One region of the Bacillus sp. DJP31 genome, then DNA from elsewhere that is predicted to be linked to it. Evidence: riboswitches for the same ligand, from Rfam matches in the RefSeq annotation. Region 1 holds a riboswitch; each other region holds the start of a gene.
What was found. Region 1 has a riboswitch for cyclic di-GMP ahead of ACOI1C_RS09595 (diguanylate cyclase domain-containing protein). Riboswitches for the same ligand answer to the same signal wherever they lie in the genome.
Positions count from the first base shown of each region.

Region 2: linked by a shared signal. The riboswitch ahead of ACOI1C_RS10280 (anti-repressor SinI family protein) and the one ahead of ACOI1C_RS09595 (diguanylate cyclase domain-containing protein) in region 1 are both predicted to bind cyclic di-GMP.
Region 3: linked by a shared signal. The riboswitch ahead of ACOI1C_RS19435 (hypothetical protein) and the one ahead of ACOI1C_RS09595 (diguanylate cyclase domain-containing protein) in region 1 are both predicted to bind cyclic di-GMP.
Region 4: linked by a shared signal. The riboswitch ahead of ACOI1C_RS07630 (DUF192 domain-containing protein) and the one ahead of ACOI1C_RS09595 (diguanylate cyclase domain-containing protein) in region 1 are both predicted to bind cyclic di-GMP.

Region 1 is NZ_JBMERO010000008.1:67,134-70,833, forward strand. It holds gene ACOI1C_RS09585 (VOC family protein) at 1-188, opposite strand, end outside; gene ACOI1C_RS09590 (nucleoside 2-deoxyribosyltransferase) at 185-583, opposite strand; gene ACOI1C_RS09595 (diguanylate cyclase domain-containing protein) at 655-1,902, opposite strand; cyclic di-GMP riboswitch class I at 1,961-2,043, opposite strand; gene ACOI1C_RS09600 (HAD-IA family hydrolase) at 2,425-2,988, opposite strand; gene ACOI1C_RS09605 (NAD(P)-dependent oxidoreductase) at 2,985-3,700, opposite strand, start outside.
Region 2 is NZ_JBMERO010000009.1:39,800-43,499, forward strand. It holds gene ACOI1C_RS10265 (helix-turn-helix domain-containing protein) at 1-35, shown strand, start outside; gene ACOI1C_RS10270 (hypothetical protein) at 94-303, opposite strand; gene ACOI1C_RS10275 (helix-turn-helix domain-containing protein) at 611-925, opposite strand; cyclic di-GMP riboswitch class I at 1,419-1,512, shown strand; gene ACOI1C_RS10280 (anti-repressor SinI family protein) at 1,541-1,717, shown strand; gene ACOI1C_RS10285 (hypothetical protein) at 1,797-1,964, opposite strand; gene ACOI1C_RS10290 (GNAT family N-acetyltransferase) at 2,378-3,163, opposite strand; gene ACOI1C_RS10295 (signal peptidase I) at 3,355-3,666, opposite strand; gene ACOI1C_RS10300 (hypothetical protein) at 3,660-3,700, opposite strand, start outside.
Region 3 is NZ_JBMERO010000031.1:8,905-12,604, reverse strand. It holds gene ACOI1C_RS19440 (DUF6978 family protein) at 1-1,085, opposite strand, end outside; cyclic di-GMP riboswitch class I at 1,260-1,346, shown strand; gene ACOI1C_RS19435 (hypothetical protein) at 1,421-2,131, shown strand; gene ACOI1C_RS19430 (DUF2269 family protein) at 2,214-2,588, shown strand; gene ACOI1C_RS19425 (DUF1643 domain-containing protein) at 2,599-2,946, shown strand; gene ACOI1C_RS19420 (nucleotide pyrophosphohydrolase) at 3,152-3,508, shown strand.
Region 4 is NZ_JBMERO010000006.1:38,552-42,251, forward strand. It holds gene ACOI1C_RS07620 (GDYXXLXY domain-containing protein) at 1-384, shown strand, start outside; gene ACOI1C_RS07625 (Spo0E family sporulation regulatory protein-aspartic acid phosphatase) at 567-719, opposite strand; cyclic di-GMP riboswitch class I at 1,134-1,224, shown strand; gene ACOI1C_RS07630 (DUF192 domain-containing protein) at 1,309-1,653, shown strand; gene ACOI1C_RS07635 (Flp family type IVb pilin) at 1,670-1,858, shown strand; gene ACOI1C_RS07640 (Flp family type IVb pilin) at 1,863-2,048, shown strand; gene ACOI1C_RS07645 (A24 family peptidase) at 2,229-2,747, shown strand; gene ACOI1C_RS07650 (TadE/TadG family type IV pilus assembly protein) at 2,741-3,124, shown strand; gene ACOI1C_RS07655 (pilus assembly protein TadG-related protein) at 3,160-3,700, shown strand, end outside.

The DNA.
Region 1 (3,700 bases):
TGTAAGTATTTCTCCTTTGTTTGAACAAAGACGAGGTAAGTTTCTTCAATTTTGTAGCTTTGTCCAGCCTCCCACTTCTGATATACTTCATATCCTAATTCTCTTAGAAACCAGTCCCAAAAGGCTAAGCTATTCTTTAAATCGGATACATATAGTTCTATGTGGTGAAGCATTCCACTTCTAGTCATCTAATCACTTCCTGAAAATCACGGAATATGACCTCTATTAATTCAGAAATCGGTCCATGAATTAATCTAACACCATCAATATGGTAAAACGTACATGATAGGGATGGTTCTTCAATAGGATCTGCGCAGTAAATATAAACGGATTTGTAATATCCGATGGCCATACCAATCTCAATATGTGTACCTTTCCCACCTGGTAAAAGGGCAACTAAAATATCAGCAGTTTTAACACCTTCTTTTTCTGCTTCTCCAATGGAGTGAAGCTTCTGAAATGAGTCTGCTCGATCATTCCTTGTCCAATCATATGTATGAGTGAATCCTTTCTTGACAAGAGTAGTAGACACCTTTCTCACAAGTTCTTTATTCTCAAATCCTGAAGCTATATAAAAGCGCATTTCATACCTCCTTGAAACTACCCTCGACTATTTCATAAAAAAATAACCACGTCATTAGAATTAGAAGTGGTCTAAATTGAATAAGTGGTTACATTATTTTTCCCTGAATCCTTCACTCGGTACATTGCTTTATCAGCTTTATCGATAAGAGACTTCAAATCTTCCCCATCTCTTGGATACGTACTAACCCCAATCGAAGGAGTAATCCTTACCTCACAACATTCTAACACAAAAGGCTTATCCATGACATTTAGTAATTCCTCTGCTAATCTATATGCTTTTGAGTGATCACAGGAGTTAACTAAAATAGCGAATTCATCTCCACCCCATCTAGAAATAAATTGATTCTCTGTTAACCCTTTCCTAAGTCGGTTTGCCACTTTTATGAGAACGTGATCACCTGCTTCATGACCGTACGTATCATTTATCGTTTTAAAGTTATCCAAATCAATAAATAAAAGGCAGAATGAATCATTTCTTTTCTTCGCAGATACTAGCATTTTCTCTAACTTCTCTTTGAATTTTCTTCGGTTAGGAAGACTTGTTAAGGAGTCATGATAGGCCATAAAACGAATCGTTTCTTCCGCATGCTTTCTTGACGTGATATCACGAGAAACAATGACAATTTTCTCGATAGTACCTTCTTGAGTTGAGACAGGGACACCCCTTGATTCTACAACAATGTATTCTCCATCTGACTTTCTAATTCGGCATTCTGTAACCATTGCTGTCTTATGTAAAATAATTTCACTCATATATTGCGAAATGCCGATTTGGTCTTCTGGATGTAAGTAATTACTAGCATCTTTCCCTACTATCTCTTCTGTTACTAATCCTAGGATCGTTAAATGAGAGGGTGATGCATAGACAATTTCCCCGTTTAAATCAATGACATTTACAAGATCAGATATATTGTTGGCAACTAATCTACTGAGCTCTTCACTTTTTAAATATTTTTGTTCCAATCTTCTTTTTTCAACAGCCATACTTGCTATATTAGCGAAAGCCTTTATGAACTCAAATTCGTATGGATCGGGGAATCCTTTTCGTACATGATAGAAAGTGATGTAACCAATCATTTTACCGGATGCAGATTGTATCGGTATGGACCAACTTCCTAACTCGGTTTCTATGATTCCTAAATGCTCGTCTTCTTCATGAACAACTGTTTGAACACCAGGACATAGCTTGTCCAAGCTCTCGGAAATTTTACTAAAGATAATATTGTTAGGAGCATTGTTTATTATCAACTCGAACACTATATTTTGTGCTTGTAACAGAACCTCATTTGACCCTTTTACAGTTGACGGACTATTCACTTATATCCCCTCGAAATTCACAATAAAAAAACATCCCGTTTTCCAAGATGTCTCTTGAAACGGTAGCTGGCTAACTTAGTAATAACCTTAGTCCCTATAGCTTTGCGTCACTATGTTTCCATAGCTTTGCCTTTTCATTGTATATGATTTTTTAGACCTACTAATCTAGTATTTCTCAAATTCTAATTAATGACAATAGACCTACTTTTTGTAAATATTATATTCCTTATAGCTAATATATGCAAGTGCCAAATTGAATTTGACACTTGTCTATATATCTTTTACTTATCCTTTGTATTCACCGTTGTTTTTCGCCTTTTTTTCTTTCTTTGCTTTGTCTTTGTGAATCATATTTGTGTTGGCACAACTAATTCATGAGAGAATTCAGAATTAACAGTACTAGAGTCAAATCTTTTTTTTGCTGTGGATCATTCTTTTTTGTACGTTTATCCAATTAGTTCACCCCTTACAAGTTTCCATTAGTTTTTTAGATGCTAATGGAAATATATGAGGAGTACATTTTTAAAAAACAACTACACTAAAAAAAGCTTTATAATCATCCAAATAGAAATCTGCTTTAGCCGACTTATTTTGAAACAAACATGTTTTCATTCCTATTTCCTTTGCAGGAATAATGTCTAGCTCTCGATCTCCGATAGCCAGATCGAGATTGTATTTATCATGTAAATAACGATAGGATGTGGCATCTGGCTTTCTAGGGTACCCATCGTCTCCAGCTACTATTTCAGCAAAATGATGATCAAACCCATGAATAGTTAGTATTTCCTCTACTTCCTTACGTTTCTTATGAGTCATAATAACGTTTGTATCACTAGCTTTTAAGACACCCTCAACAAATGGAAAGGGTAGTAGGGTAACTGGTCTAATTTCATCACTTTTATCTCTAATTTCTTGTTCCTGCTCTTGGGAAAGTTGAAAATGCTGAATCGCGTATGTAAATGATAGTTTAAGCATGCTAAATATCTCTTTAGATGAAACGTCTTCACCGAGAACCTCTTGAAAAATCTTTGTGTACGCTGGGTAGGTGTCAAATATTGTACCGTCGAAATCCCATAATAATTTCACTCTGTCTCTCTCCAAAGCTTATAAAGAGCTTGCGTTCCACTATTGTCTTCGCCTAGGTCTGAAAGCTGCTCATACAACTTTTTGGCTAATGATAAACCTGGTACAAAGAGGTCCATTTTCTCGGCTTCTTCCAATGCAATTTTCATATCTTTTATAAAGTGCTTAATATAAAAGCCAGGTTCAAAGTTTTCTTGAATAATACGGGGAGCCAAATTAGATAAAGACCAACTTCCAGCAGCACCAGCAGAAATAGATGCTAAAACAGTAAACGGATCTAATCCAGATTTTTTGGCATAGGCAAGCGCTTCACACACACCTACCATGTTACTAGCAATCGCAATTTGATTACACATTTTCGTATGCTGCCCTGCTCCTGCTGATCCTTGTAAGTTAATATTTTTTCCAAGTAATGAAAGAATGGGTCTCACTTGTTCAAATGCGTCTAAATCCCCACCTACCATAATTGTAAGAGTGGCATCTTTGGCACCAATATCTCCACCCGATACTGGTGCATCCAGCGCATAAAGCCCTTTACCCTTTGCCATGTCATAAATTCTACCCGCAAGACTAGGTGATGATGTTGTCATATCGATCAAGCACGCACCCAGCCTAGCATTGTTTAATAGTCCATGTTCACCAAAATAAATCTCCTCAACGTCAGCAGGATATCCAACCATTGTAATAAGGACATCACAGCTTCGTGCTAAATCAG
Region 2 (3,700 bases), on a different contig from region 1:
TCCTTGAATTTAACCAATGGAAGATGAAAAAATAAAGAGCGTTTCGGTGACATTGTCATCAGGAACGCTTGTTTTTTTTTGAGTGATCCTCCTTTAAATAAAGGTTGAAAATCTAATTTTTCTCTTTTTCTGCGTTTCTTGTTGCTTCTCATAAAGATGGGCAATATGCTCGACTTTAACTACTTCAGCTTGCCTTAACTTTAAGTGTGTAATATCTTTCTGACAAGATGGACAAATCCATTGTCCCGACTCACAACTACTATAAGATGGTCTGATACATCGATCACATGTTTTTTTGTACATATCTATATCTCTCCTCCAAAAAACATCATTAAAAAGTAGGACTCTATTAGGTAATTCTGGATTGATTGACAGAATACAAGCTTAGTAATAAATATGTGGAATATAATTAGATATGTATAAGCTGGTCTTTATTTTTAGATGCGGAAAGTAAATCGGAAAGTTCAAGTATATCCAACTACCAAAAATATACCTTTATAAAGAACAATGAACTCTGATTTTACTTTCGAATGACTAGATAACAAATAAAAAACCTAGTCGGAATGGAAACTTCCAAAGACTAGCTCCGCGTCAAGTTAACATTCTTATCTCATCTTAATATATCAATTAGTTTTCTTAGTTTCTCTTTGTCAATCTTTGCTCTACTCATTTCTAAAGCTAGTTCAATTACTTCTTTATCTAGGTAGAGTAGTTCATCTTGCATATAAACATCCTTGGAAATTAATGAGTGAACATCCACCCCAAGAGCATTTGCGAGTTTCTCAAGCACTTCTATACTTGGATTTTTTTGCTTACCGCTTTCTATAAAGCTTAAATAGGATTTTGATACACCTGAGATTTTAGAAAGCTCAGTTAAGGAAATGCCTCTTCGTATTCGTAAATCTTTAATTTTCTTTCCATCCATGTTTGGTTCTCCTTTTCCTGCTTAAAAGATAATTCCCCCTTACCAAACTATCTAGCCAAGATTAATTCCGGGCAACTATAAATATGAAGCTTTTGTTCAAATCATGGAACAATAGATTCAACTGAATTTTTTAGTTCTTTATTAAGAACGCGCACTAGTTTTAGTATACTTCACTGAAAGAAGAAAAGTAAAGTAGTTAAAAAGTTTCATATAAGCGCTCTATTTCAATCTGTAGACATAGTCTTACAGATTGTTACATTTCTCGACTATTCCTTTGCTCTTTTCTAGACGCCGGCTTCTTGTCTTTACATTAAATGGGCTATTATATTTCAAGAATATCTTACTAAAACTCATGCTCTTTAACCTTTCTCACAATATATACATTCAAATGTAAACGTTTTATTACAAATATATTTCATTTTTCTCATCGACAAACTATAACAACTTTTTCCAATATATTTACATATAATTGTGAATATTGGTTCATACAAAAATCAGTAAAGGGCAAATCTATTCGAAAGATAGGGGCGCAAAGTCACGGGTCTAAAGTCAGCATGTATCTTGACTATGACGGCTGGTCTGCCTGAAATACTAGAAGTATTTTGGGAGGTAATTATGAGAAATGTTAACCAAAAGCAATCAGACTACATTAACCTAGAGGAATTGGATCAAGAATGGGTGGAACTTATTTCAGAAGCAATAAGTATGGGTTTAACGAAGGATGAAATTCGAAATTTTTTATTGAACAACGGAAGAATCATGAATCTTGGGCAGCTTGCTAGAACAGTCTAATCCAATAAACAAGAAAATGAACTTTATACATCTCATACATTGTGACACCATTCCTGATCGCTACTGAGCTTTCAGGTTTTTATTTTCTACTCTTTTCTATATCACCACTATATTTCAATTTTAGAAGCTGTTTTGATAAACTTTGTTCCTTCATGCGCCAAACGTTATGTCTCAACTGTTTCGCTGCTCTAAGCAGATGCCTTAGCATATGTGTTCCAATCATCTTATACCAACGGATTACTTTCAAAAACTCCTATCTAAAAGTAATAATCTTTTAAAATAGAGCCTTTAGAAAAGAGCCATTAAGAAAAGCGCAAGCGCCCCGTTTAGACCAGGCATAGCAAATGTTCCTAAAAGAAAAAAAGGTGGTCTTCTCTTTTATTCTTTTAGAGGGTGTTCAAAAAGTCCGGCAAAAATAGCTTCAAATTTCTTCGTCAGCTCGTCTCTCCGCTCCTCACGTATACAAAACATACGCGCAGGTAGCTCAAGACTTCGCTTCCTCGAACTTCTTTGCTCTTTTTGTCCTCCTTTTTGAACAGACTCTTTTAGGGTTATTTGACCTAGAGCATCTGGGCGCTGGAGCTAGACCAATACCCTGAGTAAAAAAAAATTATACTTTCTTATCTTTTTAAAAAAACAAGTCAATAGACTTGCTTTTCCTTACTCATACCACTCTATTGATTCTTCAATATAATCCTTCTTGTAACCTAATCTTTCATATAAGCCTAGGCCTTCTTTGCTTGATTGTAAGACTGCTACATGATAACCATTGGAGATTGCTTCTGCATGGGCTCTCTCCATTAGTTCGGTTGCATATCCTTTTCCTCTAGCAATTTCAGTAGTTCCCACCCAGTAAATTCCGGCAACTCCCTCTGCGAGGAGCAATGAAATGACTGCAACTGCTACACCGTTTTCATAACCAATATAATGTTGATAAGCATAGTTTTCTTCAACATTTACCTGTTTAAATGAATCTTTATACTCCTCAAGTTCGAAAACCTGACAGATTATTTGCACCCACATGTTCTGGCTGTCTTCATCTTCTACCTTCTTGACATTTAGTTTAGATGTCTTTACAGGGATATTTCTAGTTTCTAGTTTTAACGACATCCCAACTAAATCATCAGCATGAACAAAGCCTTTCTGGAGAAGCTGTTGCTTTAGATTATTAGGTTTTGAAAAATCATGAACTAAACAACATATAGCTTCAATCTTTCCCTCGAATTGATCTTTTACCTCTTGTATCTTTTTCATAACAGTTGAAACGTCTGTATCAAAATCGAAAATAAGTACATTTTGAAAAGTAGAAACAAACCACTGCAATCCGATTTCAACTCTTGAAATATCTACTGCTCTATCTCGAAAGCTCTTTAAAAATACCGTTCGGTTTAACAAATTAGCTTCAATGATTTCCTTATGATTATCAGTATCTAAAATTGCTGTCATATCGTTTCTCCTAGTTTAGAAAAGAAATGCGGATATTCTCCAAAAGGTAGTCGTATTAGGGACATTTGATTAACCTTTTAGCCTATTATTATAACCTACATTATTCATAACCTAACAAAAAAAGCAAGAAAGCCCTATCCATTAAAGGTTTTCCCGCTTCTTATTTTCACTTTCAAAATTCATAATAAATGTTAAACATTTTTATTGGCTGCATTCGATGCATTTTTCCCTTCAATTTGCGCAATTGTCCTCATTATTGTAAAACAGGAATAGCCTAGAAGAAGAAGTCCTGGAATAATAAAAATAAATGCTCCATTGTTAGAATTAATGATACTCAAAAAATAACCTGCCCTCGGAATTGTAAATCCAGTGTATTGGGCCACAACATTTTGAGAAAGTACAGGGTTTGGATCTTCCCCATCGTTGTTATCTCCCTTAGTTCTGTAAATAACTTGATCACTGTTGGAATTTACTACATCTACGATTCTATGGGTAATTAAAATATTTTCATCTTGTTTAACGTTATAACATCGCCTT
Region 3 (3,700 bases), on a different contig from region 1:
GATAGTTTATTTCGTAAGTCTCGGGTATCACTCCAAGAAAAGATAACATTTGAGAGATTCCCTTTAGAAGGTATATTCATTGTATGAATAACTCGTTCAGGTGCTTTTTTATAATGTGGAATTAAATAGTTAAAGTTATGATTATAACCGCTTTTTCCTGCTAGTAGTATATTTTCATTATATCTAATATCATTCGCTTCCAAGAAGTTTCCAACATCTTCTACAAACAGACTAGATACAGTAGATTTTGAAGTCATAAACATGTCGTTAACAGTCATCATTGCCTGCATTAACATATGTTTCTTTCTAGGAAAGTTTTTTAAGTCAGTTATGATTTGAAGTTCGTTGAGTTCTGGATTAAATGATACACCATATCCATTAATAATGGTGTTGAATAATTGCTTCCGTTTCTTAGAGCTCCCTAATTCAAATCCGGACAACTGTAAATCTGACAAAATAAATCCATCATCAGTTAATTTTATCTCTCCGTTTTCTATAGGAACTGCATAGATTTGTAGTCGATCATTATGTCGATCAAGGAAGGGAGTAGTAATTTCAATAGTGCCAGACTCAATATCTTTATATGAAATCTTAGAGTTAAGCCAATCAATGTATAACTCTTTTAAATTATCTTTAGACGCCATCAAATAAATCCCCTCCTTGAATGATAACTCATGTCTATTACTAATATTATTGTATGTAAAGAAATCTATGAGTACTTGTATCAAATCTTTTGTATTTGTTTTTATTTTTACATCTAGAGGAAAAGCCCACCTATCTTCAAATCCTTCACGATATATATGGATGTGGGGGCAAGGGACTTCTTCCCCATCAGGGTTATCAAGTGGTGGACCATCAATATCTACTCTTACTAATACTGTAGTCTTACGATGTCTGGTTTGAAAAGTACTTTTTGTGGGTTTAATACTACCGCGAGTTACATCAATCATATAGGTATTATTATTTCCATCCTTACAACTTAATAACAATTTATCCCCTGGTTCGGGAAAATTAATTATATTTATATCAGTAAGCAGTTGTTTCAATGAAGAAATCAACATATTTGCTTCAGCTTGAGTCAACATTTGTTTCACTCCTATATTCATAGATAGATTATGGCAGTTATAAATAATAAAATGGTGTCGAGACATGTCGAATGTTCTTCCAGTTAATTCAATAAATCTGAGTAACACTATTTAGGTATTTTCATATTTTTCCACATATGGTAATATAGTCATAGGTATATAGTTTGTAAAATATCTCGATAACGGCAAACTCATAGAAATATGAGGACGCAAAATCACGGATCTAAGGGCAAATACGTCTAAGATGGCCGGATTACCGAAGGATTCTTTCATTTGAAAGACTAATTCTTTTTATTGGGATTAGTCTTTTTTTATTTTACTTAAGGGGTGTTTTCATGGGGTTTTTAAAAGGGTTAGGATCATTTGTTGGTGCTGTTGCAGGGGAAGTAGTAGGAGGAGCCGTTAAATTTACGGGTGAAGTTACAGGGAGTAAATTTATTGAAGAAATTGGAGATGGTGTTAAAAATGCCTCCTATTTTGCCGGAGATAAATTAGGTGAAGCAGCAAGTGGCGTTTGGGATATAGGGACATCGATCGTAACACAAGATGAACAAAAGCTTGATAGAGGTCTTGGTGATCTTGGCAGAGCAGTAGGTGATACGGCAAAAGCAGCAGGACATACGGTTGTTAATATTGTTGAAAACGGTGCAAATGTTGTGACCGGCGTAATCGATGGGGACAATGAAAGACTGAAAAGTGGAGCTAAGGGTCTCTTAATGGCGGGGGCAGTAGGCGTACTATCATTTGGAGTAATAGATATAGTAGATGGTACGGATGGAGTAAGTGCTGATAGTGGAAATAACATGGCAGAAGGTAACACGGAATCAAGTAATGTCCATCAGGTTGCAGCTCATCAACCATCTGTTGAAGCACCTGCTAATGAAAATGTAAATCATGTTGATAATCCCAATTCACATCATGTAGAACCACATTGGCGGACGTTACCTAACGGGACAACTATTTGGGTTGATGGAGACGGTGATTCTTCTGTCAATACAAACGGTGGTTGGGTGCAGGGTAATCCGGATTATCGAGTGAAAGGATAGGATACTACTTTTTGGTAAAATCAGGACTTTACTCCCAATAAATATGATAAATTAGAAGAAATAGTCCAAAGGGATGTGAGGAATTATAATATATAACATCGTTTTATTTTTACATATCTTAGGAACAATTATTATGTTTGTTGCCGTCGGAATTACGTTACTGGCTATGATTTCAATGCTTCATTCTGCAAAGACAGAAAGATTACGGAACTGGGCTGCCTTATCTGTGAGGTTAGACGGGTTACTTCCTTTTAGCGTGATATTTATTTTACTGCCTGGTTTATACTTGGTCTTCTCCACCTGGGGTTGGGGAAATGGATGGGTAGATCTTTCGATAGCAACGTTGGTCGTCATGACATTTATGGGGCCAATCATTAATTTGCGCCGATTTAAAGAGATATTAAACGCAGCCAATGCTGAAACGAATGATGTCCCATCAAGAGAATTATTAGATTGACACTTCCGTAATGAAGGTTAGTAATTTCTTGATTGACAAGGGATATGGAAGTTTAATGATAGTGAATTTATTTTCTTATATTACAACTGATCCGGAGGGACTATCGAATAACAAAGATATTACTAGGATTGAAACAGACATTTACATCCGTAAAGCCATAGAAGATACGGACACAATAATAATGGCATGGGGTAGCGATAAGAGTAAATATGTTCGTAGAAAAAAAGAATTATTAGAGTTACTAAATACAAGCACTAGTACATTAATGTGTTTTAAGGATAAAGAAAACAAAATGGGCAGACATCCTAGTCGTTTAGGAAATGACTTAGAATTATGTGGTTTTTTAGATGTTAAATAGAAAACTTAGTTTCATGTGATCAAGAGATAAGCTAAAGCAGGAGTCTTATACTTCGGCCAATTTTATATTTTATAGATAGATGTGTTATAATCTTTACTTTCATACCAATATGGCATTAAGATTATTTGGAGGAAGTTCACATGCAATTGAAAAGGCAGAATCTTTTAAGTGAATTTTGTCTTTAGTTTGAAAGGGGATCCTTTTAATGAAGCAATTAACAAAAACCATCACTCAATTCCGTGATGAACGAGGTTGGAAAACTAATCTCCACCCAAAGGACATAGCCATTTCCATATCATTGGAAGCAAATGAGCTCTTAGAGAATTTTCAGTGGAGAAGCAGTGAGGAAGCAATTGATGAATCAAGGCAGAACATAAAAGAAGAGATGGCGGATGTATTGATTTATCTTCTTCAACTTGCTGATAGTATGGGTGTGGACTTAGAAGAAGAAGCTTACAAGAAAATGGAGAAGAATGCGTTAAAGTATCCAGTGCCACAACAATCAGAGATTTCAATTTCTAAGAGTGAGGATCTTATTATTACAGGAATCAAAGGAAACTGAATCAGTGTGGTGGGAGAACGACTAACCTACTTCTTTAAAAAACAACTAATTTAAAGGATTAAACAACCGTTAAGCTTAAGTGCTTTTCGGTTTTTTTTAGTTTTGGTGCCTGTCACCACTCGAAATTTGTCGAAGATTGATAGGGTTATAGAGTTTGTGGCTGTATAGAATAAGTAGTCCAACTAAATATGG
Region 4 (3,700 bases), on a different contig from region 1:
CCAAGAGACATCTTTTATGGTGATTATGTCATTTTACAATACAGTATTTCTTCAGTGCCCAAATACTTATGGACAGAATCTGAATTGCCACAGTATGGAGATTCTGTTTATGTAGTACTTGGAAAAGAGGGGGACTATCACGAAGTCGTTTCAGTTAGTCCTACGAATCCAGTCGTCGATACAGATCAGGTAGTTTTTAAAGGGAAATACATGTACGAAATTGATCCGAAAGAAATGTATATAGAATATGGGATCGAACGCTACTATGTTCCTGAGGGTACTGGCAAGGAGCTTGAAGACCACATGGCAGATCTAGAGGCACACATCCGAATTGCACCATGGGGTCAGATGAAGATTGAAAAAGTGGATAGAAAAGAAGAGTAAACGCCTCGTGATTGGGCGTTTTTTTCTTTGCGAAATTTGAAACCCTTCAAGATTATTGTTTTCGGGTGGCTCTAGAACTTAAAGTCCCTGAATTAGTAAACCAATTAGATACAAAAAAAATGACATGTCTGTTTACAGACATGTCATTGTAATGGAAATGGTCTTTGCGAGCTGCATATGAATTAGTGCTGAATGTTTTCGGAGTTACATAACTTGATATTGATAAGTTCATCTAGTTCTTGACTACATACGACTGTTTCTATTGCAGTAAATCCAAGCTCCATTGCGAGTACAATCATTTTTTCTCTTTTTTCTTCAATCATAAGTTCAATCATTTCATTTCTCCTGCAAAAAAAGATAGTAACTAACCGGTTGCTATAATATGTGCAATCGATTGTACAGACTTATTATAACCATGAATGATGAAAAGAAAATAGCTTCGATAAAAGTAGTGTTAATCTTACAAAAAAATACAAAATTCTACAAATATTTCGTGAAAAAATAGTAACTTTCAGCAAATAGTAAGAATTATTTAAACATTCAAACAAATATAGGCATAGAGTACTAGTATTTGCTATATACTTACAAAATACAGCAAGATATCCAGCGTATTTTAAGATTTTTCAACAAACAGTGACAATATGCCCATTAAAATCGACATTAAAAATAAGAAGTATGACGGATATTTGTTTTGGTGAAAAAGTTTTATTATAAAAGCAAGAGTTCAGTCGGAAAACGAACACACTGAATCTCGATAAAGGCAAAGCTGATGAAAGTCAGTGACGCAAAGCTAAAGGGGCTACGGTGTGGATTTTCACACTATGCCAGCCAGTTACCGAAAGATCAGGGTGTTTTGTAAAGTTTACAAACCCCACCTTTCGGTAAAGGCGGGGTATTTTTATATCTAGGAGGTGAAAAGGGAAGTTGAAGTTGGTCAACCTAAGTAATGAACAGGAATTAGCCAATAAGATTGGCAGAGCAGACACCTTTTTTAAGAGATTAATAGGGTTAATGTTCTCTCATAAATTACCAATAGGTACCGGACTTCATATTACACCCTGCCGCTCGGTTCATACGTACTTCATGAATTACGCAATTGATGTGTTGTTTGTAAATGATCGATTAGAAGTAGTCGGTATTGTTGAATCGATGTCACCGAGAAACGTCAGTAAAGTTTACAGAGCTGCAAATTCAGTCATTGAATTACCAGCAGGAACAGTCCAACAAACAGGAACGGAAATTGGACAAACACTAAAACTACAAAACTAAGGGAGAGATTATCATGATGAAAAACAAATTAGTAGGTTTACTTAAAGAAGAGCAAGGACAAGGTATGACTGAGTATGGTTTAGTATTAGGAATTATTGCAGTTGCAGTTGTTACGACTTTAGGTCTTCTAAGAACGCAAATCATTACAATGTTTGATAATGTAAAAGCTGCAATTACTGGTGCTACAACTGGAACTACGCCATAATACATTGAAATTATATGAAAGAATAAAGCAGTTTACTAAAGACGAACAAGGACAAGGAATGACAGAATACGGATTAGTCCTTGGAATTATTGCAGTTGCTGTAATCACCACCATATCAGTCTTAAGTGAATACATGATTACACTTTTTGAAAAGGTTGAAGCGACTGTTCTCAGTCGTCATACAGAATAATTACCTTCAACAAATACTGACTAAGAAATTAGCTATTATAGAATTTATTCATTCACTAGAAAAAATAGTTTACAAACTTTCTTCCCCTAAAATAGATAGATTGTAACCAAATAGGCCCTTACGTTCTTGTGACGTGGGGCTATTTTTGTAAGATTCGTTATAAAAAGGTAGGGATATTGTATGGGTTTTAATATATTGCTGCTTATCCTTTTAAGTATCTGTGTTTTCACAGATTTGAAGTCTAGAAAAATCTACAATATTGTCATTTTTCCTTCTTTACTATTGTCTTTGATCGTTCATCTAGTTTCTAATGGTTTACCAGGTTTGTGGTTTTCTCTTTCAGGGTTTCTAGTAGGTCTAGCTATATTGCTTATTCCTTATTTCATGGGAGGTATTGGAGCAGGCGATGTTAAGCTACTAGCGGTCATTGGGGCATTAAAAGGAACGATGTTTGTGTTAGCAACTTCGGTTTATATGGCACTCATTGGCGGATTGATCGGGTTAGTCGTCTTGCTTTTCAGAAAAGGAGGACTATCTCGCATAAAATCAATTATATACTCTATTAGCAGTTTCGGTTCTGGATTAAGGGTTCCTTTATTTTTAGATAAAGAAGGATTACAAACAACCTATCCTTATGGTGTAGCTATTGCCGGAGGTGCTGTAATTAGCTTAGTTTATGGTGGTGGGATTCTATGGTAAGAAATGAAAGCGGACAGTCGCTAGTAGAAATGGCCCTTGTTTTGCCCATATTGTTATTGTTATTAGTAGGGATCATTGATTTTGGTAGAGTTCTGTATTCCTATTCACATTTACACCTTGCCACACAAGAAGCTGTAAGACTTGGTGGTCTAGGTAAGAATGATAGTGAGATTACATCATTTGCAAAGGATTACATTCAAATTGGCGATTCGACAAAATTGCAAGTAGTCATTACACCGAAGGATTCTTCTAGAACTTCCGGGCAGTATGTGACCGTTAAGCTCGAATACCCTCTAGAATTAATTACTCCCATTATTTCAGGGCTTTTACCTAACCCTATCCAACTAAAAGCGGATTCCACAATTCGTGTAGAGTGAGGCGATTAAGGTTGTTTATAAGGATAAAACAATTTATGAAACGTGAGAATGGTAACGCTCTTATACTAGTTTCTCTTGCCATGGTAGGTTTGCTTGGAATGACAGGACTCGTCATTGATGGTGGCTCTTTATTTATGACTAAGAGTCATTTGCAAAAGGCGGCTAACGCTGCTGCTCTATCTGGAGCTCAGGAGTTATTCCTTGGTGAAGGTGCAGTAGAAAATATAGTGAATGAGGTACTCCAATTTCATAAGGAAGAGAAACAGCTAGAAAAGATCGAAATTGATGAAGAGAATATCGTCAAACTTCAATTGAAAAAGGAAGTCCCTTTAGCCTTTTCAACACTTTTCGGTCAAGATACAGCACCAGTAGAGGCCCAGGCAGCAGCTGAGGTTGGGGTTATGGGTAGTGCAATGGGTGCCGTGCCACTAGGGATTGATGAGAGATTTGAACTAGAATTTTATGAGGAATATGAGTTGAAAACAGATACAACTGGGGTAGATGCTGGCTGGTTTGGTATTTTAGCACTTGGGGGCCCAGGGGCAGCAACTTATTATGATAATTTCAAGAATGGTT